2 regions of the Virgibacillus sp. M23 genome follow, and region 1 is predicted to be linked to the other one. Evidence: predicted binding sites of a transcription regulator. Region 1 holds the regulator's gene; the other holds the start of a gene.
What was found. Region 1 encodes LexA, which represses DNA repair genes until DNA is damaged. Its sites were predicted from a motif close to CGAACATATGTTCG; they were not measured.

Region 1 (15,755 bases):
TGATTAAGATTCATAAAACTTTCCTCCTTAGGGTTCTGAGGAAAGTATAGTTATTTTATTTACAATATGGTATTTATTTTCCTTACATCATTCTTACAATCTTGCAAGAATAGAGTCGACGAATTGAAAAGGGGATTTGAAGAGAGCTTATTTACTTTATATATTACTATGAGCATTTTTTAATTAATCAAGTTCATTTGACTATACATAAATGGTAATAAATTACACAAGCTATGTTTATAACGGAGGGATAATAGTGACAGTTAACGAAGGATTACAACAAACAGAAAATGCTTATAATCAATTAGTTGAAGTGAATCGCTTAATGGTAGATGCTGTATTTAACGCATTTTTGTTTTCATGGCAATGGTGGCTAGGTATTGGATTATTTATCATACCTTGGCTCATTTGGTTCTTGTTTAGGAATAAGAAAAGTACAGGGCGGCTTTTAATCGGGGGATTTATCACCATCATTCTTTCATTGTTAATTGACCTTATTGCTTTATCATATGGTTTATGGTCTTATCCTATGAAATTCTCTCCAATATCACCTTTATTATTTCTTCCATATCACTTGGCAATGGCTCCCGTTGCAGTCATGTTTGTTCTACAAATTAAGCCAAACTGGAATCCGTTATTAAAAGGTAGTATTTTTGCTGCAATCGCCGCATTTGGAGGAATGAATTTATTTAATGCAATTGATTTTTATAATCCAAAGGGTTGGTCAACATTCTATGACTTTTTTATCTACTTATTTTTAATTATGATAGCGTATCTTTTTTATAATATGGATAGCTATAAAAAAATAACCGATAAATAATATAAGGATTCAAATTGAGTTTATGAAATATGTATTGTAGAGTTAGTCAAAGATTTAGCGATGAAATCAAGAAGAAAGTCTTCTTAATTTCATCGCTTATTTAACTTTGGCCTGATAAAGTCATCTACATTTTTCATTTTTCGTTTCTCTCGATTTGTTAATTTATCTAGTCTACTAACCGCCTCTTCAAATTCTTCATTGGATATTTGCTTAGAAGCTAATAGTGTACATAGCATAGCGTAGGCGATCGGTTTGGTGTCGACATGCACATTTACATCGACATCTGAATTACCGCTATGTTTAACAACGGATTTATTTGTAATGTGTTGATCTGGAAAACCGTCGTCATATGGTTTTAACGAAAATAGATTAGGTCTCTCCATTAAAAATCACTCACCTTTTAAAGGATAAGTGGGATACATAAGAATATATCCCACTATATTTTTTCTTTTTCTTCTTCTTTCTCCTTGAATCAGCATCAGAGCTGACATCTACATAGGATTCCCACTATTAGAGATTTTTGCAAAGGTACATTTCGATTCCTCGATTTTAGATCGTTGTCATTATCATTTATAATAACGTCACCACCGAAGTCATCGCCGTTTGCGTCTGTCACACCTGCTACATCATCATTTCTTCCACCACATCTACTATTTTTCCACATATTATTTCCTTCTTTTCATTGATATAATGCTAATATATTCAATGTTCATATATTTGAGATGGCTTGTGTCTTATGATAAACGTTTTATTTTGTCTGATAGCCAATTAAATGCGGTAACAATCATGTTTATGAAGGAAAAAATATGCCTTCTACTCAGAAGGCTATGTATAATAGTCTTGATTTTATGGATAAAAGAGCAATGGATTAAACTGATTAGTACTACCATAGAGGAGTAATTCAAAGACCGTTACCATTTGGTAATTCAATCTTTGAAAATAAGCCAATATGTCCTCTAATGATTCAACTGTTTGACTACGATTTCCACCAGAGTCATCCAGTAAAATAATATCCCCAGGTGTCACATTTGACTTCACATGATTGGCAATTTTTTAGCCCCTGGTCTTCTCCGGTCTTAGGGCGATTCGTGAAATCACCTCGTTTCTGGGTGCAGGAGCTAGACATGGCTCACGCCCATCTTTATCCACATAGACAAATTTTATTTCCTAGACTATAAAAAAACTGCCAATTGGCAGTTTTTAATGGATGTTTCTATATAGACCGATAACCTTACCTAGAATCGTTACGTTATCGTAAATAAGTGGTTCCATTGTTGAATTTTCAGGCTGTAAACGAATATGATCCTTTTCTTTAAAGAAACGTTTAACCGTTGCCTCATTTTCATCTGTCATCGCTACAACGATATCACTGTTGATAGCAGTGTTCTGTTGCTTTACTATTACCATGTCTCCATCCAAAATACCGGCTTCTATCATACTTTCACCTTCAATGACAAGTACAAATAAGTTATCATCTGGACTCGCACTATTGGATGGCAATGGAATAAATTCCTCAATATTCTCTACTGCTGTTATTGGAAGACCGGCAGTAACTTTTCCAATGACTGGTGCATAGCGCGCTTCATTTCTAGGTATATTATTATCTTGAGAAAGATCTAATACCTCTATAGCTCTAGGCTTAGTAGGATCTCTGCGAATAAAACCCTTACTTTCTAGCCTGGAAAGATGACCATGAACAGTTGAACTAGATGCTAGTCCAACGGCTTCGGCAATTTCACGTACAGAAGGTGGGTATCCTTTTTTTGTTACTTCATCTTTAATGTAGTCAAGTATCATTTGCTGCCTTTTCGATAGTTTAGTCATGTATTGATCACCTCGCACATAGGATTAATTATAACTAGTTTACCATCGGGTTGTTGGAAATGCAAACGTTCGTTCGAAAAACACCTTGACAAGATCGTATGTTCGTGTAATACTTAAAACAACAAGCGAACAAAAGTTCCTATACTGATAAGGAGGCCTGTTTCAATGTTCCAAAAAATAACAAAAACAGACGCATTCTACCTCATTGCTTTTGCACTAACGCTCGGATTCTTATATTATTCTATTATCACTAGTTAATTATTTTCATAGGGAGATAGTATGTTGAGGGCAATTATTTATTGCAGAGTTAGTACAGATAAGGAAACACAGGAAACGTCACTTGCAAGACAAAAGCATGAATTAATGGAATTAGCAACAAACAATCATTTAACGGTTAGTTGTTGCATCCAAGAACAAGAGAGTGGCTATAAGATTGATAGAGATGGCATTTTTCAGTTGCTTGATCTGTTTTCTGATGGAGAGGCAGACTGTTTACTCATTCAGGACGAAACTCGTCTAGGTAGAGGTAATACAAAAATAGCGCTGTTCCATCAACTACATAAATTAAACATACCCATCTATACTTCTTACCATGATGGTAAGTTAGAACTATCTGAAGCAGATTCCATGGTTCTTCAAATTGTTGGCATTGTGGAAGAATATCAGCGAAAAATACATAATGCTAAAATAAAAAGAGGTATTCAAAGAGCTATTAAAAACGGCTATAATCCTAGTAACAATTTATCCAATCAAGATAAGGCACCTGGTCGTGAGCGAAAGACTTTTCCTATTGAAGAAGTGGTACGTCTGCGGGAAAACAATCTGACATTCGAAGAGATTGCCACTACATTAAATGGATTAGGTTATTCCGTTTCGAAGGCTACGGTCCATAGAAGGTATCAGGAATTTCAAAATACTTGAATATATGATATGGTAGAGGTAAGATAAAAAGGCAAGAACACTAATTATGTTCTTGCCTTTTCTATTTTCGTACAACTACAATTTCAAAACTTTCTATATGAAACTGGAGGTTATTAGATGCTATCTAAAGATAAAATAGAACGTATAAATGTATTAGCAAAAAAAGCAAAAGAAGAAGGTCTATCTGCAGTTGAAAAGAAGGAGCAAGAAAAGTTACGTCAAGAGTACTTGCAAAACGTTCGAAGCTCATTTAAAAATCAATTTAAATCGATGACAGTTGTTGACCCAAATGGCAATGATGTAACACCACAAAAGGTAAAGGACATGCAAAATCAAGAAAAAGATAAAGAGTAAGTGTCATGGTACTTGACACACACATTGTTTTGCTTGTGGCAAACTATGTTTCGTTATAGAATAAAAAGAGTATACAAAAGCTTGGAATAGTGGAAGGAGTAATCTTATGTCGAATATGGAACAACAATCAATTAATACCATTCGTACGTTATCCATTGATGCCATTGAACATGCAAATTCTGGACATCCAGGATTACCAATGGGAGCTGCACCGATGGCATATACATTATGGACTGACTTTATGAATCATAATCCTAAACATTCAACATGGTTTAATCGTGATCGCTTTGTACTATCGGCAGGGCATGGGTCAATGCTGCTTTATAGTTTACTACATTTATCAGGATACAATGTAACCATTGAGGACTTGAAATCATTCCGTCAATGGGGTTCTAAGACACCTGGACATCCAGAAGTTCATCATACAGATGGTGTAGAAGCCACCACAGGACCGCTCGGACAAGGTATCGCTATGTCTGTTGGAATGGCAATGGCAGAAGCTCATCTTGCTGCAAAATTTAATACGGAAGATATAAATATTGTCGACCATTATACGTATGCCATTGTAAGTGATGGAGACTTAATGGAAGGAATTTCACACGAAGCCGCTTCACTTGCTGGTCATTTAGGCTTAGGTAAACTAATTGCTTTATACGATTCGAATGATATATCACTTGATGGTGATCTAAATCGTTCATTCTCTGACAACACAGAACAACGCTTCAAGGCTTATGGATGGCAAGTGTTAACTGTTGAGGATGGCAATGATGTAAACGCAATTCGAAATGCTATTAAAGCTGCGCAAACGAATAGTGAGCAACCTACACTAATTGAGATAAAAACAGTAATTGGATATGGGTCACCCAACAAATCAGCATCTGCTGCTTCCCATGGGGCTCCTCTCGGCACAGATGAAGTAAAATTAACAAAAGAATTCTATAATTGGGGACATGATGATTTTCATGTACCACAGGAAGTATACGCAGATTTTAACGAAAAAATTGTTAAGCATGGTGCTGAAGTAGAAGATAATTGGAATCAACTACTAGAAGTATATAAAGAAAGATATCCTAAATTAGCAAGCGAATTTGAACTCGCTTTAAATGGTGAATTACCTGTCGATTGGGAAAAAGACCTTCCAGTATTTGAGCCTGATAAGGATACACTAGCTACAAGAGCTTCCTCAGGTAAAGTACTGAATGCAATTGCAAAAGCTGTACCGAACTTCTTTGGTGGAAGTGCGGATCTAGCTGGCTCGAATAAAACTACAATAAATGATGAAGATGATTTTTCACGCACCAATTATGCCGGGAGAAATATATGGTTTGGCGTAAGAGAACATGCAATGGGAGCAGCATTGAATGGTATGGCATTACATGGTGGATTAAATGTGTATGCTGGAACATTTTTTGTATTTAGTGATTACTTGCGTCCGGCAGTTCGTCTATCTTCTATTATGAATACACCGGTAACGTATGTTTTCACGCATGATTCGATTGCTGTTGGTGAAGATGGGCCAACTCATGAACCGATCGAACAATTAGCTTCATTACGCGCAATGCCTGGATTATCACTTATTCGTCCAGCTGATGGAAATGAAACACAAGCTGCTTGGCGCTTGGCTCTGGAATCGACAGATACACCTACAGCACTTGTTCTTACGAGACAAAATCTACCGACATTATCTGGTACAAAAGAGCATGCTTACGAGGGTGTGAAAAAAGGTGCTTATGTTGTAAGTGATGCGGAGAAGGCAACACCTGATGCCTTGCTATTAGCAACTGGATCTGAAGTTCAATTGGCAATTCAAGCACAAGCTGAACTGAAAGAGAAGGGGATCGATGTCCGGGTTATCAGCATGCCGTCATGGGATCGTTTTAATGTACAAGCTGACTCATATAAGCAACAAATTATCCCATCTGAAGTAAAACGCCGGGTTGCAATTGAAATGGCTTCCCCATTCGGTTGGGAACGATATATCGGTGATCACGGTAAGGTTATTGGAATTGATACATTTGGTGCATCCGCAAAAGGAGAAAAAGTCATCGAAGAGTATGGTTTTACTGTGGAAAATGTTGTGAAACACGTTGAATCAATGATGGAATAACTTTAAATAAGATATAACACGTTTATAGCCAAAGAGGCTGAGACAAAAGAATGAAGAAACAATTAAAAACGAGCGATAATTAGTTGAAATTAATTATCGCTCATTTTTTGATTAGAAAAATTAAATTAGCACCTGAAATAAGTGAGACTCCAGCGGGAACAGCACGAGTCCGAAGATCCACGTGGTAACGTGTTTCTCTTTACCAAGTTAGCTGTGGGCGTTCCAGCGGAAAACGCGTATATGTTCACGGTGCGGCGAAGATCCTCCTATTGATAACATGATTATGCTTATTATGAGTAAAGAAAAGTTGTGTTTTGTCCGAGCCTCTTTTTTATCGTCTAGGAAATTGTAAAATTTGCCCATGTGGGTAAATATGGACGTGTTAAGCCGCGTCCAGCTAGTCTAACTTCTTTAGTCCAACGAAAAGCGACCGATTTGGCTGCTATTTCTTTTAGGAAATATATTTGACGTTACGCATAGTAAATATAACAATCTTATTTTTTCTGAATCGACAAAAGAAGTGCATTTTTACAATACAATCTGACATAATTTTGAAATAGAATCCGTATAATAGATTATATAGAGGGGGAGATCCTATGTATACGTATTCTATCTATTGGATTAAAGAAGAGGTCGCCAACCATTACTTCCATAAAAGTGGAGTTCTATATCGATTCTTAAAGGATTATCAAATGAACTCAGATCGAAAAGACTTAGCTATGCAGTTTAATTATATTACGTATCCATTTAGTTATAGTGAAATTATCAACCATTTAACAAACTATCGACATTTAAGAATTTTGGAGCAAAATGAAGAGAAGGGATTGAAAATTTATAGTAGGGATGCGTTTATTTCTTTACATATAAATGAAAATCAATTAAAATTTCGTTGTAAATCACTACAGGATGCAGAAGAGCTGCTTTTTCCTGTTCTAAGACAAATGCAGCGATTGCTTTTTGTAATAGGAGATAATATTCAAAATTTTGGATGGTTAGCTCCTATTCTTACACATAGCAAAAATCAGGAAGAACAAGTATTGTATTCTTTTCTTTGATTTACTATACTGTATAAGAGACAACACGAAGGAGGAAAGCTTTACATGGACACGATCTGGGTCGTACTAATTGCTATAGCAGCGTTAATTGTTGGTGTTGCTCTTGGATTTTTCATTGCTAGAAAATATATGATGAGCTACTTAAAAAAGAATCCACCGATTAATGAACAGATGCTTCGCACATTAATGATGCAAATGGGTCAAAAACCATCACAAAAGAAAATTAATCAAATGATGCGTGCAATGAACAATCAATCAGGAAAATAGGCACTTATTGATATACTTAGAAGCGTTCATAGCTGCAACCATACCCCTTGCTCTAATGGTAAGGGGTATTCTAATTTCGTATAACAACTTTAAACTTTTGGTTTATTGTCAAAAATAGGAGTCCTATGTAATCGCTTGATTTGATACAATAGATGCATTCATGCAAATAGGAGGTATATCATGTCTGACATAAATGTGTTTATCGCTTTCGGGGCTGGTTTTCTCTCGTTTATCTCGCCTTGTGTGTTACCACTTTATCCAGCTTTTTTATCTTATATTACTGGAATGAGTGTAAGTGAACTAAAAGATGATAATAAAATGCTCAATCTGAAAAGTATCTTACATACCTTATTCTTTTTATTAGGATTTTCTGCTGTCTTTATTATGATGGGATTTGCAAGCTTAAGCATCTCGCAATTCTTAATTATGTATCAAGATATCATAAGACAAGTAGGCGCCATTATTATTATTTTCTTCGGGCTTGTTATTGTCGGTGTATTAAATTTTGATTTTTTGATGAAAAATAAGAAAATAACGTTCAAAAATAGGCCTGCCGGTTTTATTGGATCATTCTTAATTGGATTAGCATTTTCTTTAGGTTGGACACCTTGTACTGGTCCAATTCTAGGTATCGTCTTAACTTTAGCAGCTAATAATCCGGACATTGGTGTGCTTATGATGGTAAGCTATATATTAGGTTTTTCCGTCCCGTTTTTTGTCTTATCTTTTTTTATCGGAAAGCTCAATTGGATAAAGAAGTACAGTACGAGACTTGTAAAAATAGGCGGTTACATCATGATCGTTATGGGGGTTGCTTTATTTTTTAATTGGATGACGGCATTAACCTCATATTTAGCAGGATTGTTTGGATTTTCTGGCTTTTAATGGATTTTCTATATGTTTTATATTAAAATAAGTAGTATATATGCTATAAAGGGGCAATAACCATGTACAAACCAAATGATCTTATATTACGCACTACCTCATCATTGATTGCCTTTATTCTTTTAGGCTTCGCTGTCTATTTATTATTAGCCGGACATAATTCTCCAGGTGGAGGATTCGTTGGTGGACTCATGACATCTGGCGCTATTTTATTAATGAATATGTCTTATGGAGCAGATGTTGTAAAAAAAGTGTTGCCAATCGATTTTACAAAGTTAATTCCAATAGGTCTTGCAATCGCTGTAGGTACTGGAGTTGGATCATTCCTTTTTAAAGCTCCTTTCTTATCACAGACCTATGATTATTATACGTTTCCGATCTTTGGGAAGATAGAACTTGCAACTGCAATGATCTTTGATATAGGTGTTTACTTGACAGTTGTTGGTGTAATGATGACAATTATATTAACAATTGCCAATGACCAAGATTAAAAGGGGGAAAAGCTATGGCCAAAATACTTGTGGTCGATGATGCTAAATTTATGCGCGTAACCCTTTCCACCATTTTGACAAGTGAACAGCATGAAGTTGTCGGGGAAGCTGAGAATGGCGAGGAGGCAATTAAGCTGTATCAAGAATTGCAGCCTGATCTAGTTACAATGGACATCACAATGCCTGTGATGAACGGCATTGATGCAATTAAGGAAATTTGTAGAATAAATAAAAATGCAATGATTATCGTATGCTCAGCAATGGGTCAGCAAAAGGTAGTGGTTGAAGCGATTGAATCAGGTGCCAAAGATTTTATCATAAAACCATTTGATGAAGATCGTGTGTTAGACACTGTAAATAGAGTGTTGAACCTAAAGAATGAGTAATTAGACGATAAGAGAGAGTGTGACTACATAATGTTTTGGTTCATAGCAAGTACGTTAGTTGCAGCATTCATGGCGATAACAATGATTTTCATTCGGTTAAAGGCATCAAAGAAACCAGCTTCCGTAAAGAAAATTATCCTACCGCCATTTTTTATGAGTACAGGAGCACTTATGTTTCTATTTCCAATGTTTCATATTAGCTGGTATCAAGTACTTGAAGCTGTAGGAGTTGGAATTTTTTGCTCCATATTTTTGATAAAGACATCGAAATTCGAAATTCGTAACCAGGATATATACTTGGTTCCGTCGAAATCATTTGTATTTATATTATTTGGTTTACTTATCTTTCGGATTATTATAAAGCTAGCGATAGGAAGTCAGATATCTGTTGGAGAAACAAGCGGAATGTTCTTTCTGTTAGCCTTCGGCATGATTGTTACATGGCGATTATCGATGCTGTACAAGTACTTACAGCTAGAGAAACAGTTGAACATGAAAATGAATACATAAAAGCGTCAGACCAAGCAGTCTGACGCTTTTATTTTTGGTGTTTCCGTTTCCAATCTTGCTCATAGTCATCTCGAGATAGTTGAAAAAATTCTTCATAGGGCTTTGTATCGATATTCTTTTGAGCTAACTTTTTACGCAAAAACTTATGGTCACGTTTCGGAGTTGCAATAATGTAGCCTTCTATTAAAACATCCTGCGTAATGGTAGTCTTATCTTTCATAAGAGCGACTTCTCCTACTTTGCTCGCGATCTTATGCTTTGCAACATCTCTAAATAATTCAGGAACTGGCGAAACCAATTCATCAAGTAGCTCCTTTTCTTCCTCTTTCCACATATTTTTTGTTTTATTAACATAATATTCTTCCCAGTCCATGATTGATTTGCCATCTTCTTTTGGTAACCGCTTGAGGAATTTACGAAACATAAAAAAACCACCAATGGCCATTAATCCAATCATAATGAATCCCCAAATGATTATTAAGTAATCAACAATAACCGACATATTTTCACCTTATTCTCCTCTTTTTTACCAAAAATTCGCAGGAATGTGACAAAATTTTTAACTATTTAATTTATTTTTTCCATCACTTATAGTAAGATTAACAATAATTGGATGTTTTTTTGAAAATACATAGTCAACTATATTATAAGCTGAAACAGATTTACAAACAAGCGTCATACTATCAGAGAATAGATCATAAATATAAATTGTAGAAGAAAGGAATTGTTGAAATTTGCGAAAAAAGGGGGAAAAATGATGGGGTATGATCACGGAACCCAAAATAATGAGGAAGCTATCCACATTGCCGAAACAAAGCCGGTGCAATTGCGCTACCCACAATTATCCTCACTGCCTTCATTTATGCTTGCATGGGTAGAAAACAATTGTCATGATATCATAACTGTCTTAGATGAAGAAGGAAGAGTCATATTTAGTTCTAAGTCAACAGAGCATTTACTAGGATTTCACCCGTCTGAATTAGCGGGAAAGTTTTGGCATGAGATGATTTCTGCTGATGACGCAAGTTATATTAAAGACAATTTTGAGCAAAGATTTTCACAAAACCAACTTTATACCATGAATATACTAAACAGTGATGGCAAGTATATTTGGTCAGAATGTTCTGTAGTAAAATTACAAGATCCACAGAAAGATGAAATTTTCTATTTATCTACTATTGCTGATATACGAGATAAAAAAGAAGCGGAAGAAATGATGATACGTTCAGAAAAAATGTCAGTTGCTGGACAACTAGCAGCTGGAATTGCGCATGAAATCAGAAATCCGCTAACATCGTTAAAGGGATTTTTGCAGTTGCTTCAAGCAGGTGTAAACAGAAAAGAAGAATATTATAATATCATGATTGATGAAATTGAAAAAATGGAGACAATTACTTCTGAGTTACTTTTTATCTCGAAACCACTGACAGATAATAAGAAAATGGAATCCATCTTAGATATGGTTCATGATGTCGTCGTATTACTACAACCTCAAGCAAAGATGAAAAATATTCATATTGAATATTCCGTATCCAGGCATGAAAGCGTATTTTGCGATCGCTCGCAAATTAAACAAGTACTAATCAATTTGGTGAAAAATGCAATTGAAGCAATGGAAGAGAGTGGTAAAATTTATTTAACATCTACATCTAGTGATACCCATGTGGAAATCAGTATAATTGACGAAGGACCAGGTATTCCAGATGAAATCATACATAAGCTCGGAGAACCATTTTTTACAACAAAGCAAAGCGGGACTGGTCTAGGTATTATGATAACGAAACAAATTCTCGAAAGGCATCAAGCTTTCTTAGAAATTGAAGCTAAAGAACAAGTGGGGAGTACTTTCCGCATTATTTTTCCATTATCCAATAAATAATCCCGATCGTTTTTTAATGTTCAAATAACAGATAGTGATTTTCTTTGAAGAATACGTACTATACAAATTAGTGCGAAGTTTGGTGAGCCTTGGTGACAAATAAAACTGAATTGCATTATTACATTATAATTTATAACTAGTAGTTGATGTATCTTGATTTTTATATAAGAAAAAATTATCACTTCACATAAATTTTTACTATATAAAGTGTTGTTTCAATGGTTTGTTTTATGTCACATTTTCCTTTAATATAGAGTAAGTGGGTAAGGTTTATATTATATTGTTAATGAAAGTGAAAAAGATGTCGTACGTTGTAATTTGTATGACATGCATGATGAAAGGGGTACAAACATGGGGAAGAGTAATTCATTTAATGCTAAAAAGCAATTTGAACTCAATGGAAAAACCTACAACTATTATCAACTGAAAACTTTAGAAGAAGCTGGATTAGGAGAAATTTCACGCTTGCCATTTTCTGTTCGTGTTCTCCTAGAATCACTTGTTCGTCAACATGATGGACATCAAATCAAAGATGAGCACGTCGAACGCCTAACTAAATGGGGCACAGAAGCAGGAAAGGGTGTAGATGTTCCATTCAAGCCTTCGCGCGTTATTTTACAAGATTTCACAGGTGTACCAGCAGTAGTAGATCTTGCTTCTTTACGCAAAGCAATGGTAGATATGGGTGGAACACCTAGTAAAATTAATCCAGAAGTACCAGTAGATCTAGTTATTGACCACTCCGTACAAGTAGATCAATATGGTACAGCAAATGCGCTAAAAGCCAATATGGATTTAGAATTTGAACGAAATGCAGAGCGTTATGAATTTCTTAATTGGGCGCAAAAAGCTTTCGATAATTATCGTGCTGTACCACCGGCTACAGGAATTGTGCATCAGGTGAATCTAGAGTATATCGCAAATGTAGTACATGGCTTAGAAGACGAAAATGGTGAGTACGTTGCATTCCCAGACACACTTGTGGGAACGGATTCACATACGACAATGATTAATGGATTAGGCGTTCTTGGCTGGGGTGTTGGCGGTATCGAAGCTGAAGCAGGTATGCTTGGGCAACCTTCTTATTTCCCTGCTCCTGAAGTAATTGGAGTTAAGTTCACTGGAAGTTTTCCGAATGGAACAACAGCTACTGACTTAGCATTGAAAGTAACACAGGTATTACGTGAGAAAAATGTAGTCGGCAAATTTGTTGAGTATTTTGGCCCTGGTTTAAAGGATATGCCATTAGCAGATCGTGCTACAATTTCTAATATGGCACCAGAGTATGGCGCAACATGTGGTTTCTTCCCAGTGGATGAGGAATCATTGAACTACTTACGTCTAACTGGTAGAGACGAAGAGCAAATTGATCTTGTAGAAAAATACTGTAAGCTAAATAACCTATGGTATTCTGCAGATCAGAAAGATCCAGAGTACACGGATCTTGTTGAGATTAATTTATCAGAACTAGAACCTAACCTTTCAGGACCGAAACGTCCTCAAGATTTAATCGCGCTATCAAATATGAAAAAAGAATTTAATAAGGCGATTACAGCACCCGCTGGAAACCAAGGCTTTGGACTTGATAAATCTGAATTCAAAAAAGAAGCAGTTGTCGAGCATCCAAATGGGAAATCATCCGTTATGAAAACAGGAGCACTTGCTATCGCAGCAATCACTTCTTGTACAAATACGTCCAATCCTTACGTAATGTTAGGTGCTGGTCTATTGGCGAAAAACGCAGTAGAAAAAGGGCTCCTCGTACCTGAATACGTAAAAACTTCATTAGCACCAGGTTCAAAAGTAGTAACCAGATATTTAGAGGATGCTGGACTAATGCCTTATTTAGACAAACTTGGCTTTAACCTAGTAGGATATGGATGCACAACATGTATTGGTAACTCTGGACCATTACGCGAAGAAATTGAGCAAGCGATTATTGATAATGACCTTACAGTATCGTCTGTTCTTTCTGGTAATCGTAACTTTGAGGGACGTATCCATCCATTAGTAAAAGCAAACTACCTTGCATCTCCACCTTTAGTAGTAGCTTACGCGTTGGCAGGTACGGTAGACATTGATCTTACGAAAGATGCTTTGGGGGCCGATAAAGATGGAAATCCAATATACATGAATGATATTTGGCCATCCATGGAAGAAATCAAGTTACAGGTAGAAAAAGTTGTTCAACCTGAGATTTTCCGTAAAGAATACGAAGATGTGTTTAGTTCGAATGAACGCTGGAATGAAATTGATACGACAGATGAACCATTATTTGAATGGGATAGTGAATCGACATATATTCAAAATCCACCATTCTTTGAAGGTCTAGCGAAAGAGGCTGACTCAGTCAAGCCACTGAATAACTTACGTGCTATTGGTAAATTTGGTGATTCTGTAACTACAGACCATATCTCACCTGCAGGTGCTATTGCAAAAGATATGCCAGCAGGTAAATTTCTACAAGATAAAGGCGTTTCACCTCGTAACTTTAACTCTTATGGATCTCGTCGTGGAAACCATGAAATTATGATGCGTGGCACATTTGCCAATATCCGTATTCGTAATTTACTTGCTCCAGGTACAGAAGGCGGCTTTACAACGTATTGGCCAACAGAAGAAGTTATGCCTATCTATGATGCAGCAATGAAGTATCAGCAAGATGGCACTGGTCTTATCGTTATTGGCGGTAAGGACTATGGAATGGGTTCTTCTCGCGATTGGGCCGCTAAAGGAACAAATTTACTAGGAATTAAAACCGTAATTGCCGAAAGCTTCGAACGAATTCATCGTTCTAATCTAGTTATGATGGGTGTGCTACCATTACAATTTGAAAATGGAGAAAGTGCAGATTCATTAGGTTTAACTGGTAAAGAAAGCTTTAGTATTGAAGTTAATGAAGATGTAAAACCACATGATTTAGTAAATGTAACAGCGGTAAGTGAAGATGGTACGAAAACAGAATTTAAAGCTGTTGCACGATTTGATAGTGATGTAGAGATTGATTACTATCGTCATGGCGGCATCTTACAGATGGTATTACGTAACAAGTTAGAAGTATAATTTTTACCTATATCTTAAAAAGCCTCTACAACGATCATAATTGTAGAGGCTTTTTTCTATAATATTATGAAGAGATAATGGTGAATTTTTTACGAACGATAACGTATGTAGCTTTACAAACCCAATTATTTTACATACCATTTAATAAGGATAGGAAAATAGAATAGAAAATCGCATTTATAATGATTAGCAAGGAGACATCGTGTATGTTAAAAAAAATAGTTGGAATTACTGTGATCATCGTGCTAGCTGGAATTGTACTTTTTAACTATGTTCAACAACGAAACGAAGTTTCAAAAGAAGATAATGAATATAATGTAAGCGGTGATACAGATGCTGAAGGTGGTGCTATTTCTTCAGTAGAAAAGGACAAAGTACTTCAACCTGGTGATACTGCACCTGATTTTCAACTTGAGACACTTAGTGGAGATACACTAAAACTGTCTGATTTACGAGGTAAAAAGGTTATTCTTAATTTCTGGGCAACATGGTGCCCACCTTGTCGTAAAGAAATGCCAGCAATGCAAGACTTCTATAATGAACATAAAGAGAATGTAGAGGTTGTAGCCGTTAATTTAACTGACTCAGAAAAAAAGGAAAAGGATGTTCACAAATATATTAATAAGTATGACTATACATATCCTATACCATTGGATCGAAAATCGAAGGCACGTAATATGTACCAAGTATTTAGTGTTCCAACAACTTATTTTATTGATACAAAAGGAAAAATCCATCAAGTGAAGCCCGGACCAATGACATATGAATTTATGAAAGATACTATTAATTCTGCTAATTAAGGTATATATTTAAGCTAAACTGGTAAAGCTTCTTCTAAAAAGGAGTGAATTACCATTTCTTTAAAGAAAAAACGTACGTTTGATGAATTAGTGAGTGAAAATCGTCAGCAAATATTAAAAGACAGATCACTCATGGACAAGATCGAAAAGCAATTGGAATTAAAAAGAAAACCTATTCAAAAAGAAGTTCAATAAAATAGATAGAAGTTTAATCACTTTCCATTCGTGGGAAGTGTTTTTTTGGATAAATTTTCTAGTATATAGATGCATTCACAAGAAATAATAGGTGCAGACAAAAGAAAGGAGGGATTTATTCATGACGACAGATAAATACCAGCCAAAGCCAGATGATCGTAGTGATAATGTAGAAAAGTTACAGGATATGGTTCAGGA
Region 2 (15,755 bases), on a different contig from region 1:
AAGTTATGTAGGAATTTTACATACGAAATCAGACAGGAAATCATTTCCCTGTCTGATTGTCATTAATGACTACAGCCAGATTTGTTTTTCAATTTCGACCCTGTTTCTCCTGCCAAAATATCGCCACCAGTTGACTGAATAACATTATTCGTAACTTCTCTGGCGATGGTTCCAGTTACGAGTTGTAATACATCGTTCACGACAACTTGTGTTTCTTTGAATTCTTGAACAACTGGTATCGCATCGATTTCAGCTTGAAAGATATCGATTTGCTCTTCAACTTTCTTTAATGCTTCCTTTTTATCATAAGCCTGTAAGTTGACAGCTTGCTTCTGTAGTGCCTTTATTTTTGTAATAAGCTGCTGCACTTTCTTATTCTCATTTATTTTAGCTTCTACTTGTTTAAAGCGATCTATTTCTGCTGTATTTGCAAGCATACTTGCTAATTTTTTTGCTTCCTCAAGTACTTGTTTACGAGTATATTCTGCCATGCTATTCCACCTCAACCATTTTTTCTACCATTATACCATTTAATGACCACGTTTTCGCTTCTGTTACTTTTACTTCAACTATCTTACCAATTGCAGATTTCGGTCCTTTAAAGTTCACTAGCTTGTTTTTCTCTGTATAGCCAGCGAGAACATTTGGATCTTTCTTACTCTCACCTTCAACAAGAACCTTAACAACCCTATCTTGGTATGTTTTCATTGAAGCAGCAGATTGTTTGTTAACAAGCTCATTTAAGCGATATAAACGTTGTTTTTTCACTTCCTCAGGTACATCATCTTTTTTACGTGCTGCAGGTGTGCCCTCTCTTGGTGAATAAATAAATGTGTAGGCAGCTTCAAAGCCAACCTCTTCCACTAAACTCATCGTTTCTTCAAATTGTTCCTCTGTCTCATTTGGGAAGCCAACTATGATATCAGTTGTTAATGTAGCATTTGGCATTGCTTCTCGAATCTTACGAACAAGCTCCAAGTAAGATTCTCTTGTGTATTTTCGATTCATTTTTTTCAATATTTCACTGCTTCCTGATTGAACAGGCAGATGAATATGATCAAGCAGATTTCCACCTTGAGCAAGTACTTCGATTAATCGATCATCAAAATCTCTAGGGTGTGATGTCGTAAATCGAACTCTCGGTATGTCAATACGATGAAGATCATCCATTAAGTCTCCAAGCCCATAAGTAATATCATCAAAATCCTTTCCATAGGCATTTACATTTTGACCTAATAACGTAACTTCTTGATATCCTTGAGCAGCCAAATGACGAACCTCTTGAATAATATCCTCAGGCCTTCGACTTCGCTCCTTTCCGCGTGTCATTGGAACAATACAATACGTACAAAACTTGTCACAGCCATACATAATGTTAACCCACGCTTTAATTTTACCTTTTCTGGCCTTCGGAAGATTTTCAATAACATCTCCTTCTTTAGACCATACTTCTACAATCTTTTCTTTGCCAAACATGGCTTCTTTCACAAGGTGTGGTAGGCGATGAATATTATGCGTACCAAATATTAAGTCTACGTGCTGGTGTTTCTTTAAAATTCGGTTTACCACTGACTCCTCTTGAGACATACAACCACATACTCCAAGTATGAGATCTGGCTTTTCTAATTTTAATGGCTTCAAATGACCGATTTCACCGAACACTTTGTTTTCTGCATTTTCTCTTATTGCGCAAGTGTTAAGAAGTATAATATCCGCTTCATTTGTATCCGAAGTGGATTCATACCCCATTTCCGTTAAAATTCCAGCCATCACTTCTGTATCATGTTCATTCATTTGACAACCGTATGTACGTATTAAAAACTTCTTTCCTTCACCAATTTTCTCCATGTCTTCTGGGATAGCAAAATCATAATGAACATTAATCTTGTCCCGGCCACGTTTTCGTGCCTTATTTAGGTTAGGTGGTTCATAGGTAGTTTCAAAGTATTTTGCAAAATCAGCACTTGTTTTTTCACTTAACGGTTTATCCTGTCCGGATTTTCTGTCCGCGGCATCCAGCTGTTTAATTTGCGCTTGTTGTTTACGCTGTTCTTCGTTCATCTTTATGCTCCTCTCTATCATTCAATCATCGCAAATAAGTCCAATTATTATAGTATAATGCTTCGCACTTATTTTAACAATATCTATCCGTTTCCCGCCACTAAAAACTTCTTTCTGACAGTGAAAGATTACGAAATATGTCACTCTTTTATAGCATAGTCAAAACAAATAAAATGAAACTTCAATCAGTGGAGGTGATTTGTTCATCACTTAGTACCACAAGGGTATGACCTTAAGGACTTTGAACCAATCGGACATTTACTGGCAAACGGTCCCCCACTTACATAATGGTTTCACTTTATTCTTTGAAGTAGGATATTACTGCCAGTTATATATGAGCTAAATATGAAATCACATGAATCAAATTTCATCATGCCAAGCAGAAATGATCTGCTTGCTATTAATGGGACACAGTTGGTACCCTTCTCTCGTTCTATCTAATCTTCTTGAAAGAAAAAGTAAAACAGAACAAAAGTGAAAGCACCCGATTAGAAGCGTAGCGGCTGGAGCGAGCCGACGGAGATAAAAGAATCACGATTGAATTTGCAAGTCGATGATGACTTAGATTAGGACGATTCGTGAAGTAGCCTCGTTTCTGGGCGCTGGAGCTCAACATTCTCATAGTTATCCACATGGGCAAACTTTATAATTTCCTATAATTTTCTAGACAATAAAAAAGTGCTACGCTTTACGTAACACTCTAATCTTCGTAATTCAGCTTATCATGCTAACGAGGTTCTACGATTAATTTAATTGCTGTACGTTCTTCATCATCAATTAAAATATCAGTAAATGCCGGAATACAGATGAGGTCAACTCCACTTGGTGCAACAAATCCTCTAGCAATTGCTACTGCCTTTACAGCTTGATTTAATGCACCAGCGCCTATCGCTTGAATTTCTGCTGAGCCGCGTTCTCTTAAAACATTCGCAAGTGCACCTGCTACTGAATTGGGATTTGATTTTGCTGACACCTTTAATACTTCCATTACTAGTACCTCCTTCATTAACTATTATAGTTCTATTGCTACTATATTCCTGGAGATGTTAGCTTATTACCCTATTATGCATTAATAATTCGAAACATTCAAATAATCAATAAATAAACGGATGATCATCATTTATTAGAATGCGCTCCACCTTTGTTGCTTTCCCACTTTTATCATCAATCGTAACGAAAAAACCATTTAACTGACTTCTTCCCTTTTTTGTAATTTCAAAACGTACAGGCATGGAAGTTAAAAACCGTTGGATCACCGCTTCTTTCTCTACGCCTAATATTCCATCATACGGGCCCGTCATCCCTACATCGGATATATATGCAGTACCACCAGGCAATATGCGTTCATCAGCGGTTTGTGTATGCGTATGAGTACCAACGACTGCACTAGCACGACCATCTACATACCATCCTAATGCCTGTTTTTCACTAGTTGCTTCGCCATGAAAATCTATAAAAATTATATTTGTTCGTTTTTTAGCTTCCTCTATTAATTGATCTGCTTTAGTAAACGGATCATCACTAGGTGGAAGGAATGTCCTTCCTTGTAAATTCATAACAGCGACTTCAATTCCATTAATATTTACATAAATAATTCCTTTTCCAGGATTATTTTCCGGAAAGTTCGCTGGACGGATCATATTCTTAGCATCGTCTATAAAATCATATATTTCCCGCTTATCCCATGTATGGTTTCCCATTGTAACAACTTGGGCTCCCCACTCCAGAAATTGTTTATAAATTTTTTCAGTTATTCCTTTACCTGATGCTGCATTTTCCCCATTAACAATAGTAAGATTTGGTCGATATTTCTCTTTTAACTTAGGCAAATATTCCTGTACCATATTTCTACCTGGAGAGCCAACGATATCTCCAATAAATAAAATTTTCATTAATCTTATCATCCTATCCTTTTGATTACTTTAAGTCTTTCATACCGTGTTTATCTTGTCAAAATTTCTAGTCATTATGTAAGGAAAAATATGCAGTCATCCTTAAAATACGCAAAATAAAAAGCGGTCTATGACCACTTTTTATTTTGCATATTCAACAGCTCTCGTTTCCCTGATTACCGTTACTTTAATATGACCTGGGTAATCAAGTTCTCCTTCAATTCGCTTGCGGATGTCCCGTGCGATTCGAACGGATTCTACATCATCGATTTCATCAGGCTTTACCATAATGCGAATTTCTCTTCCCGCCTGAATAGCAAATGATTTTTCCACTCCAGTGAACGATTCAGAAATCTCTTCTAATTTCTCTAATCGCTTAATATAATTTTCCAACGTTTCACTTCTAGCACCAGGTCTTGCTGCAGATAGCGCGTCCGCTGCAGCAACCAATACTGAGATAATGGAAGTAGGCTCTTCATCGCCATGGTGAGAAGCTATCGAATTAATGACAACCTCATGTTCCTTATATTTCATTGCAAGTTCTTTACCAATTTCGACGTGACTTCCTTCCACTTCATGATCTATTGCTTTACCAATATCATGGAGTAGTCCCGCTCTTCTTGCCAATGTTTCATCTTCACCTAGTTCAGCAGCAAGCAATCCAGAAAGGTATGCAACCTCAGTTGAATGCTTCAATACATTTTGTCCATAGCTTGTACGATATTTTAATCTACCAAGAATCTTTATTAAGTCTGGATGTAAGCCATGCACACCTACTTCAAACGTTGTTTCTTCACCAATCTCACGTATATATTCATCTACGTCGCGTCTCGCCTTATCTACCATTTCCTCTATTCGTGCTGGATGAATTCTTCCATCTTGTACGAGTTTTTCTAAAGCGAGGCGAGCTGTTTCTCTTCTAATCGGATCAAATCCAGATAAAATTACTGCTTCTGGAGTATCATCAATAATTAAATCAATACCTGTCAGCGTTTCTAGCGTACGAATATTCCGCCCTTCACGACCAATAATTCGTCCTTTCATTTCATCATTAGGAAGGTTAACAACTGAGACGGTTGTTTCAGCAACGTGGTCAGCAGCACAGCGTTGTAAAGCTAACGATAGGATGCTTTTGGCTTTTTTATCTGCTTCTTCTTTTGCGCGATTCTCAGCCTCTTTTATTAATAATGCTGATTCATGCGCAACTTCTTGTTCGATTCTTTCAAGAATAATTTGTCTAGCCTGGTCTGTTGTATATCCTGAAATGCGTTCAAGCTCGGTTTGCTGCTCTTGTAATGTAGCTTCCACTTTGCTTTCCATTTCTTCAATTTGTTGTTGTTTTTCTGTTAACGACTGTTCTTTCCTCTCTAACATAAGCTCACGCTTGTCTAGTGTTTCACTTTTTCTGTCCAGATTTTCTTCTTTTTGCATCAGACGATTTTCTTGCTTTTGTACTTCGTTACGTCGTTCACGAAGTTCATCTTCGGTCTGTTGGCGAAGTTTATGATTTTCATCCTTCGCTTCAAGAAGCGCCTCTTTTTTGGAGGCATCTGCATTCCGATGTGCCTCATCAACGATTTGTTTAGCTAATGTTTCAGCACTAGAAATTTTAGCTTCAGCAATAGATTTACGAATCAGATAACCAACAACAATACCGACGATTAGGATTCCAAGCAAAATGGAGATGAGTAAAAGACTGTCCATGATTTCACCTCCTATTGCTATAAAGTTGTACAATTAAATTATTGTCGGCATGTAGCATTTTCAATGCGTGAAAACAATAAAATATATCATTGAAATGATAAATCTATACAGTATTAATTTTAATTGTGTAGAATGCGAATGTCAAGGAAACGTCACAAGTTGTCGCGATTACTTGTGTAAATAATGGAAATATACTTACTTTAGTTAAGAGATAGTAATATTTTTGTTAATAAGTGCTTTAGACAAACATAACTTCTCACTCAAAATACAAACAATTATTTTATCACTATGGGAATATAATCATCGCAACCTGAAATATATCCGTTTCCGCGGGAGTCTCGCTTATTTTAGGTGCTAAATTATTAATTCTAATCAAAAAAACGAACTATAATCAACTTTAACTAATTATAGCTCGTTTTGATTGTTTCTTATTTACTTTTATCCCAGACTTTTTAATTATTGACTAGACATCTAAACTTTCCTGACCGGCTTCTTCTACTTCTTCCTTTGGCTGATCATCAAGATTATAATGACTGCGAATAGCCTCATGAATTTCCGTCATCACATTCGTATTTTCTTTTAGGAACTGCTTCGCATTCTCTCGACCTTGACCAAGTCTTTCTTCATTATAAGAATACCAAGCACCGCTCTTAAGGACAATATCCAAATCTGATCCAATATCCAATATTTCTCCTTCTTTGGATATACCTTCTCCATACATAATATCTACTTCGGCTTGTTTAAATGGCGGTGCTACTTTATTTTTCACTACCTTAATTCTTGCCTTATTTCCTACCATATCATTGCCTTGTTTTAATGACTCTGCACGACGTACTTCTAATCTAACAGAGGAGTAGAATTTAAGTGCTCTTCCACCAGGTGTTGTTTCAGGATTACCAAACATGACGCCGACCTTTTCACGGATTTGGTTAATAAAAATGGCTGTTGTTTTTGATTTATTAATTGCACCAGAAAGCTTCCTTAAAGCCTGTGACATTAAACGAGCCTGAAGACCAACATGAGAGTCTCCCATTTCACCTTCTATTTCGGCTTTAGGAACTAACGCTGCAACAGAATCGACTACAATAATATCAACGGCACCACTACGAACTAACGCTTCGGCGATTTCTAATGCTTGCTCTCCTGTATCAGGCTGTGAAAGGAGTAATTCTTCAATATTCACTCCTAAAGCACGGGCATAAGTAGGGTCTAATGCGTGTTCTGCATCGATAAACGCAGCTTGTCCACCTTGACGCTGTGCTTCGGCAATAGCATGCAAAGCTACAGTTGTTTTACCAGAGGATTCTGGACCATAAATTTCAACTACTCTCCCTCTCGGATAACCTCCAATACCTAAGGCAACATCTAATGCTAGTGAACCACTCGGTATGGTAGCAATTTTTTGTTCAGCTTGTTCTCCAAGTTTCATAATGGAACCTTTACCGAATTGTTTCTCTATTTGTCTTAACGCCATATCTAAAGCTTGTTTTCTATCACTCAAAGCGTCGTCCTCCTTTAATAATCTACTTACATCATACATGGTTTTCGACCTTTTGCCAAGCAAAAAACGAATAAATGTTCCCTTTTTTAGAGGGGAATAACAAAAGGAAAAAGAATTATAGAATAGATTTCCGCGTAACTATGTAATTATCCATTCAATTATTCTGCTAACTTTATCATTTTAAATGATTGTACAAAAGCTCTAAACCTTTCTGAACAGTTCTTCTTCTTATCGTATCTCGATCTCCTTGAAATTGACATTTCTCTCTTATCGTATGTCCAGCTTGATCATATATAGCAATATATACTGTACCAACAGACTTTCCTTCTGTTTCTGAAGGTCCAGCAACTCCAGTAAACCCAATACCGATGGATGCATTGAGTTTCGTTGCTGCGTTTTTTGCCATTGCTAAAGCACATTCCTTACTAATAGCACCATATTCCTCAATCACCTGAGGTGGTACGCCTAAAACATTTTGTTTTACCTCGTTATTATATGAAACAATGCCTCCACGAAACACGTCAGAAACACCAGGAACAGATGAAAGCTTTCCGGAGAATAGTCCTCCTGTTAGACTTTCAGCAGTTGCTAGTTGTTTGCTATCTTTCCTTAGCAGTTCTACAATTTCCCCTTCTAGCGTGGCTTGATTGACTCCATAAAAATAGTGACCTACTAAATTTAAAATTTTTGATTTGGTTTTATCTAGTAATTCATCTACTTGTTGCTCTGATTCTCCATTAGCTGTTAACCGAATCACGATCCCATCATCCTGGGCTAACGGTGCAATAGTCGGATTTGTCTGGGCTTGAATCATGTCCCGCAGTTCATGTTCTAGCTTGGACTCACCTATTCCTATAAATTTTAATACGACAGATTTTATGATTTCATGCTGACTAACCATTTGCTGAATCGTTGGGAATACATGCTCGATAGCAAGTGATTTCATTTCCCTGGGAACACCAGGTAAAAATATCCATTTCCGACCTTCAAATGTTACCATCATCCCTGGAGCCATCCCTACACTGTTTTTCCAAACATCTGCTGTTTCAAAAACACGAGCCTGCTTTCGATTATTCGGGGTCATCTCAACGTCTTGCTTATGAAAATATGCTTGTATTTTATCCATGGAAGGCTTGTGTTCCACCATCGATAAATTCGATAATGCTTGAAAAGCCTCTCTTGTTAAGTCATCTTCTGTTGGCCCTAACCCACCAGTTACTAAAATAATATCGGATCGCAGATGTGCTTGTCTAAATGCCTCTTCGACGCGGCGTAGGTTATCACCGACGACAACATGGTTATATATGTTAACTCCATACTGAGCAAGTTGCTGCGATAGCCATTGCGCATTCGTATTTGCAATCTGACCGAGCAGTAATTCTGTTCCTACAGCAATAATCTCAGCTTTCACTTTTTTGGTCATTTTGAATCCCTCATTACATGCCAGTTTTTCATGAAATAATCAACCCCAGATAAAATAGTAAAGAACAGGCTAATATACAGCATCCATTGTCCAAATGGAAATCCTATATAGGCAAACGGAAAATTATGCAGTAGTAATACTGCTATAGCAATCATCTGCGTTGCCGTTTTCAATTTACCCATACTCCCAGCTGCTAAAACAATTCCTTCACCAGCAGCAACAAGTCTAAGACCTGTGACTGCAAATTCTCTACTGATAATAATGATAACTACCCATGCTGGAGCTACCCCCATTTCTACCAGTATGATTAATGCTGCTGAAACAAGTAACTTATCTGCAAGCGGATCTAAAAATTTACCTAAATTTGTTACCAAATTGTATTTTCTTGCATAGTGGCCGTCAATCCAATCAGTAGCGGCGGCGACAATAAATAATAATCCAGCAACAAAATGAGTCAGAGGTAATTGAGCTTCACCAATGTCCCACGATCCCCAATCAAATGGCACACTCATTAAAATAATAAAAACTGGTATTAAAAGTATTCGAGATAACGTTATTTTATTTGGTACATTCATTTATACATCCTCCTCGTGTAAGCATCTATAAATTAAAACCCTTCCCAACAAGTTGAAAGGAAGGGCTTATCAGTTATTCAGCTTCTTGATTTAATTCTATCCATATATTTTGTCTTACGGTTTGTGGGTCAACTGGATATTCCATTTCCACTCCATTAATCGTAATCGTAAGTACAGATGCATTACCGATTTTGAAGAACACACGATCTTTCCCTGTAAGCTTCAGTTCTAAAGGTGATTTTTCCTCATTAAACATATCCTCTTCAAAGAACGTCTCCCCATCTTCCGATTTAACACCAAGCCATGTATCCCCTTCAGCTTCAAGAGTTGCCTCCACTTCCTCACCAGAATAATTGAAGGCAACAATCGATTCCGGAGTACTTCCTTCACCTTTCTCTATGACAGAGAAAGCTGCTTCTGGTTCATCATTTTTATCGTTCTGAGCTTCATCACTTTCATCAGTTTTATTTTCTTCATCACTCTTTGTATCTTCTTCTGCTGGTTGTTTTGAACGTTTATCATCATTAATCACAACACTATCGTCTTCTTTCACTTCTTCATTATTAGCATTTCCCGACATATTTTGATTAATAAAGATCAAGGCAACTACGATAATACCAATAATTAGTAACACGACGATGATCGTAGGGAAGATCGAAAAGCTTGAAGGAGTCTTTTCGGCATTCGTCTCCTTACGAGTCCGTTGAATCCTACTTAGCTGCTCTCCATCAGGTTCTTCCGTTTTCGGTACTTCTTCTTTAAATTCTTCCATCAATTCATCCGGATCAAGTCCTACTGCATTTGCATATTCCTTAATAAATGCTCTTGCATAGAATTTTCCTGGTAGAATATGTAAATTACCTTCTTCTATGGCAAGTAAATACCTTTTTTGAATCTTTGTTGTTTCCTGCAAACTTTCTAATGAGAGGTTCTTTGCCTCCCTTGCTTCCTTTAGCCTTGCTCCAATTTCCATTTCAAACACCATCCATTTTAAAAATCGAACGTAGAGAATCCATCTTCTTGACTAAATTGTTGTCTTTCAATAGGTTCATACGTAATTTCTTCATTCTGATAACTTCTTAGTTCAATAATGTAATCAAAGTCATCCATTTTATACTCTGTTGATTGTACAAATATATCCGGATGTTCAACTACCTTTATAGCAGGTAGCTGCATAACCTCTCGAATTAGCTGCCAGTGCTTTTCATTAGCACGTCTTGTCGAAACCATTCCATCAATGATATAAATGTTATCTGAGTTGTATTCTCCCTCGATTAATTGACTACGAACTGTCTGCTTCAATAACGTACTGGATACAAACAGCCATCGCTTATTTGCACAAACACTAGCTGCTACAACTGACTCCGTCTTGCCAACTCTTGGCATTCCGCGAATCCCAATTAATTTATGACCTTCTTTTTTATATAACTCCGCCATAAAATCAACCAATAGCCCTAGGTCATCACGGACAAATCGAATGGTCTTACGATCGTCAACATCTCTATGTATATATCTTCCATGTCGCACTGCCATTTTATCTCTGAGTTTAGGCTTTCGAAGTTTAGTAACGTTGATCATGTCCATTGTTTCTAAAATTGATTTTAGGCGTGTTATATTTTCATCAAATTGCGACAATAATAGCATACCTCTACGTGCATTTTCCACACCATTAATTGTAATAATATTTATGGATAACATACCTAATAACGACGAAATATCACCAAGTAAACCAGGTCGGTTAATTTGAATTTCATATTCAAGATACCATTCTGTCTTCTCCATAAAAAGCTCCTTTAAGTGACAACTTTTTTACAGACCTTCTTCAATTTAATTTTAACGATATAACTATATAATAAAGGATTTTACTCCAAGTGAAAAGAGATTATCATAAGAAATAAAAAAAAGAAGCTGTTTATTTAATAATAAACAACTTCGTAAATGAATACAAAATAGTCCCTATTTTGTATTGCCTTGATTTTGCACAAATTTCACCATTGTATTTGCAATAGCTTGTTGCTCATCCTGTGAAGCGGCATTCCATAAATCACGTAAAATTGCCTCTTCATTATTCTTTGCGTCGACATTTTGTGCAAGATAGTCGCCGACCTCTTGTGCCATATTTTGTATCGTTTGTTCACTCATCCCTTGCTCTTGTGCTTGATTAAGCTTATTTGCAAGGAAACTTTTCCACGAATCAAAGTTATCAAGAACTGACATACTTTCTCCTCCTTCAATATTTTTACATGCATAGTATTTGAATTATTTCCTTGTTTATACATGCATGAAGGAACAAAAGTGAACATATCAAAACTGTTGGCTAGATTACCAGCCACCGGTAACATTGATTATTTCTCCTTGAATATAGCTACTATTCCCGGAAAGTAAAAAACTAGTCATATGTGCAATTTCTTCTGGCTTCCCAGCTCGATTTAGCGGAATATCAGCTATAATTTCTGCTTTCTCTTCATCTAAAAGATGTTGGTTCATTTTGGTTTCGATATAGCCCGGACTAATTGCATTTACCGAAACGCCCGACGGTCCCACTTCTTTAGCTAAGGCCTTTACAAAGCTATTTTGTGCACCTTTTACAGATGAATAAATGACTTCATTACTGGCACCTTGTTCACCCCAAATAGATGTAATAAAAATAACTTGCCCGCCTGTATGAATCATGGACGGTAATAATTCTTTTACGATCATCCAAGGCGATTTTATGTGAAGCTGGAGCATCTCATCCATTACATCTTCGGGTGTATCTTGAAACAAACCAAAGTGTGCTTTGCCACTTGCAAAAACAACTGCATCAATAGGGAAAACGAGCTGCTTAACAAAGGCCTTGCAAGCAGTTGCATTACTTAAATCTGCTTGTAGCATAGAAAGAATTTTTTCCGGTTCGATACTTTTACGGAAAGCTTCAAGTGCCTGTTTGTTATGATTGTAATGAAGAATAAGCTGATAATTTTGCTCTGCCAATTGTTTAGCAATTGCCACACCAATATCGCCACTCGCACCAACGATTAAAACATTCTTCCCCATTGTATTTACTCCGCAGCGATTGTACAAACAGATAAACGCTCTTCACTAATCCAGTTCTGCATAAATTGCTGAGCATCTTCGAATGTTAAAGCTCTCACTGTTGATAATATGGAGAAAAAGTCCAAATCCAAAATATGGTAATGTGTATATAAATTAGCCATTGTCTCTAAGTTATTCATACTCCGGAGCAACTTTCCAATTTTTTTTCTTTTTATCCGTTCGAATGTTTCGCTAGTAAGCTTTGCGTTCGTTATCCGAAGTAACATTTCTTTTAATGTATCAGCAAATTCAGTAGGCCGCTCACTATTACTACCTATTAAAGTATAACCAAAGTTGCGATCTAAATTCGTCTCAAAAAAGAAGCTATCATCAATTAACTGCTCTTCATATAATAGCTGATAAAATTCGCCACCCTTAGAAAAATAATGGTCCAATATCATGCCTTGTAGCAGATCCTTTTTCAGAAATGCTTCATTTGAAATGTCTAGGTTTGCTTCTTTGATACCAACTGTACATTTAGTAATGGAAACAGGCATTGTTATTTTTTTCTCTTTTGTCGCAACTTCTTGAGGTTCTACTGGGAAATTCCTACGTAACTCTTTCACTTCCTTAAAATCTTTGCGGTTTTGATTTCGTTCAACTAGCTGCATCATTTGATTGGGATCAAAATTTCCAGTAATAAACAACGTCATATTCTCCGGATGATAAAACGTGTTATAGCATGTATATAGATCATCTTTTGTAATCTTATTAATCGATTCCACCGTACCTGCAATATCCACGTTAACTGGATGGTGCTTAAACATTGCTTTTATTGTACCCATAAAAGATTGCCAATCGGGCTGGTCATCATACATGTTTATTTCTTGTGCAATAATTCCCTTTTCCTTTTCCACTGATTGTTCTGTAAAATATGGATCTTGAACAAAGTCGATCAATGTTTCTACATTCTTCTCAATTTGATCGGTGGCTGTAAATAAATAGGCAGTTTTCGTAAACGATGTATAAGCATTGGCGGATGCACCTTGTTTGGAGAAGTCAGCAAATACATCACCCTTCTCACTTTCGAATAGTTTATGTTCTAAAAAGTGGGCAACTCCTTCTGGAACAGTTACGAGTTCGTCCTTACCGATAGGAACAAATTCTAAATCAATCGAACCATAATTTGTCGTAAATAATCCATGAGTCTTTGCCATTTCTGTTTTCGGCAACAAGATAACATCCAAGCCATTTTCCAATTTTTTTGTGTAAATCGTTTCACCGATCTCTTCATACGTATGCTTATTCATTAGAATCTCCTTTCTCTGCTGTTAATAAATAGAGAGTATCTTCTTCAAGCTTGTTCGCAACAGCAACGACTTCCTCTTTCGTTACGCGCTTAATCTGTTCAATAAACGCTAGAGGTTCAACTTTTTTATTAGATAAAACTTGCTGATACAAAAATTCTATGGTTCCTTGAGGGTGATCTAATGTTTCTAGTAACTGATTGGATATTAACGCTTTTGTTTCATCTAATTCATTTTCTGTAAAGTCACCCTGCTTCATTGCAGTCATCTGCTCTCTTATGATATCTCTTGCTTTTTCAAAATCATCTGGTGCAATACCACTAAATACGAGTAATAGACCTTTATGACTTTCCATTCTAGATGCAGCATAGTAAGCTAAACTATTTTTTTCTCTGACATTTATAAATAATTTAGAGCTAGGAAAACCTCCGAATAAGCCATTAAATACATGTAATGCATAATAGGCATCATCTTGAAATGTAATATTTGTTCGATAACCGATATGCAGTTTAGCCTGTTGAATTTTATCTGTTTCAATAACTTCTCTAGGCTTGGTTTTCTCAACAGAAGCCGGCTTCGGGTTTTTGGTAATTTGCATTCTTTCTGCTTCAAGATCGTCTCGATGAAATACAGCGGATAATTTTCTCTCCATAACCGCTTCGTCCAAATCACCTTGTATATAGAGATCAATACTATCTTCCTTAAGCATCTGTTGATAGTAAGTAAATAAATTCTGTTCATTAAGTTTATTAAGATCTTCCTCGTAACCTTGTACATGTAATTGATATGGTTCGCCATTACACATTTCATCAATTAACCGCATATTAGCATAACTCATTTTGTCATCTTTTAATGCATTGATTTTTTGTCTTAATGTTTCTTTTTCTCTGTTAAAAATGGCTTGTTCAAATTGTTGATTTGTTACATTCGGATCAAATAATATTTCGTGCAATAAATTAATTCCTTCATCAAGAATCGTCGTTGTATCCTCGAGAAATTTCTGATTCGCTATTTCAAGACGTAGACTAATAATATGATTTTCTCCTTTTTTAGCACCATCGATGGAAATAGAAGCACCATAGAGATCATCTAATTTCATTTGTAGCTTTTGCTTAGAAGGGTACTTTTTGGTTCCTTGCTTTAAAATGTAAGGAATTAAAGCTCTTTTTGTTATCGTGTCCCTGCTTAAAGGAGCTTTTAATTTCAATACCAATGTAATTGTCTTATATTTTTTATTTGGAATAAAATGAAGATGTAGTCCGTTTACATCTTTCGTTGTTTCTAAAATTTCGCGCATAAACATCCTCCTGAATTTCTCTAAGATTTATCAACTTTATTCTTCACATATTTTCCATTTGTCATCCATTATAAAACAAAAAAAACCGGGTTGCGACTATAAGACGCAATCCGATTGAAATAGTTATCTATCTGCTACCTTTTATATATGGATCTCCGTTTGCTCTTGGAGCTTCAGCTCTACCAATAAACCCTGCTAAAGCGAGAATCGTTAATACATATGGTGCAATTAACAGGAATACCTGTGGTACATCAGCCAAGAAAGGAATACCTGCACCAATTACACTGAGACTCTGGGCAAAACCGAAGAATAATGCCGCACCCATCGCACCAAGTGGATGCCATTTCCCAAAAATAACTGCTGCCAAAGCCATAAACCCTTGCCCAACAATTGTAGCATGCGAGAAATTAAGCGCGATAGTTAATGCAAAAACAGCTCCACCTAATCCACCCATGGCCCCAGATATAATTACTGCTACATAACGTAATTTATATACATTAATCCCATTTGTATCTGCAGCCATCGGATGTTCTCCGACTGCGCGAAGTCGTAAACCAAATGGTGTTTTATATAGAATGTACCATGCAATAAGCGCTAATACGATAGCTACATATGAAGTAATATAAATCCCTTGAAAGAAAATTGGACCGATGATAGGTATATCCGCTAATAATGGAACATCTGTCGTATAGAATGGCTGACTAACCATATCTGTTTGCCCTTTATCATACCACTGCTTCGTTAAGAAAACACCTAACCCTAACGCTAAAAAATTAATTGCAACCCCACTAACAACTTGGTCAGCGCGAAATGATACGGAAGCAACTGCATGAATAACCGAAAATAATGCAGAAATCACCATTGCGACGACGATAGATAACCATGGTGTCCATGCACCGAAGACATCAGCGAAGGTTAAGTTGAAGACAATTCCAACAAAAGCTCCCATTACCATAAGCCCTTCCAAACCAATATTAACA

Region 2: the regulator LexA is predicted to act here: its motif matches at 7,226-7,239, upstream of recA (recombinase RecA).

What each region holds. Positions count from the first base shown of each region.
Region 1 covers NZ_JAWDHA010000001.1:89,595-105,349, reverse strand. Annotated here, with positions in the region: gene RVS70_RS00540 (undecaprenyl-diphosphatase) at 1-14, opposite strand, end outside; gene RVS70_RS00535 (CBO0543 family protein) at 257-820, shown strand; gene RVS70_RS00530 (hypothetical protein) at 910-1,203, opposite strand; gene RVS70_RS00525 (hypothetical protein) at 1,299-1,484, opposite strand; gene RVS70_RS00520 (hypothetical protein) at 1,667-1,846, opposite strand; gene lexA (transcriptional repressor LexA) at 2,021-2,644, opposite strand; gene RVS70_RS00510 (recombinase family protein) at 2,927-3,565, shown strand; gene RVS70_RS00505 (DUF896 domain-containing protein) at 3,683-3,919, shown strand; gene tkt (transketolase) at 4,026-6,026, shown strand; gene sirA (sporulation inhibitor of replication protein SirA) at 6,623-7,081, shown strand; gene RVS70_RS00490 (YneF family protein) at 7,127-7,348, shown strand; gene RVS70_RS00485 (cytochrome c biogenesis CcdA family protein) at 7,529-8,233, shown strand; gene RVS70_RS00480 (Na(+)/H(+) antiporter subunit B) at 8,296-8,724, shown strand; gene RVS70_RS00475 (response regulator) at 8,739-9,110, shown strand; gene RVS70_RS00470 (CcdC family protein) at 9,141-9,620, shown strand; gene RVS70_RS00465 (DUF2621 family protein) at 9,649-10,122, opposite strand; gene RVS70_RS00460 (ATP-binding protein) at 10,378-11,499, shown strand; gene acnA (aconitate hydratase AcnA) at 11,851-14,562, shown strand; gene RVS70_RS00450 (redoxin domain-containing protein) at 14,769-15,362, shown strand; gene RVS70_RS00445 (FbpB family small basic protein) at 15,411-15,557, shown strand; gene tlp (small acid-soluble spore protein Tlp) at 15,679-15,755, shown strand, end outside.
Region 2 covers NZ_JAWDHA010000029.1:17,933-33,687, forward strand. Annotated here, with positions in the region: gene RVS70_RS12390 (RicAFT regulatory complex protein RicA family protein) at 63-491, opposite strand; gene miaB (tRNA (N6-isopentenyl adenosine(37)-C2)-methylthiotransferase MiaB) at 493-2,061, opposite strand; gene RVS70_RS12400 (stage V sporulation protein S) at 2,789-3,049, opposite strand; gene RVS70_RS12405 (TIGR00282 family metallophosphoesterase) at 3,156-3,953, opposite strand; gene rny (ribonuclease Y) at 4,095-5,657, opposite strand; gene recA (recombinase RecA) at 6,121-7,158, opposite strand; gene RVS70_RS12420 (competence/damage-inducible protein A) at 7,334-8,581, opposite strand; gene pgsA (CDP-diacylglycerol--glycerol-3-phosphate 3-phosphatidyltransferase) at 8,578-9,156, opposite strand; gene RVS70_RS12430 (helix-turn-helix domain-containing protein) at 9,230-10,129, opposite strand; gene RVS70_RS12435 (YmfK family protein) at 10,147-10,938, opposite strand; gene RVS70_RS12440 (DUF3243 domain-containing protein) at 11,113-11,373, opposite strand; gene ymfI (elongation factor P 5-aminopentanone reductase) at 11,479-12,192, opposite strand; gene yfmH (EF-P 5-aminopentanol modification-associated protein YfmH) at 12,198-13,481, opposite strand; gene yfmF (EF-P 5-aminopentanol modification-associated protein YfmF) at 13,474-14,775, opposite strand; gene RVS70_RS12460 (ABC transporter permease) at 14,903-15,755, opposite strand, start outside.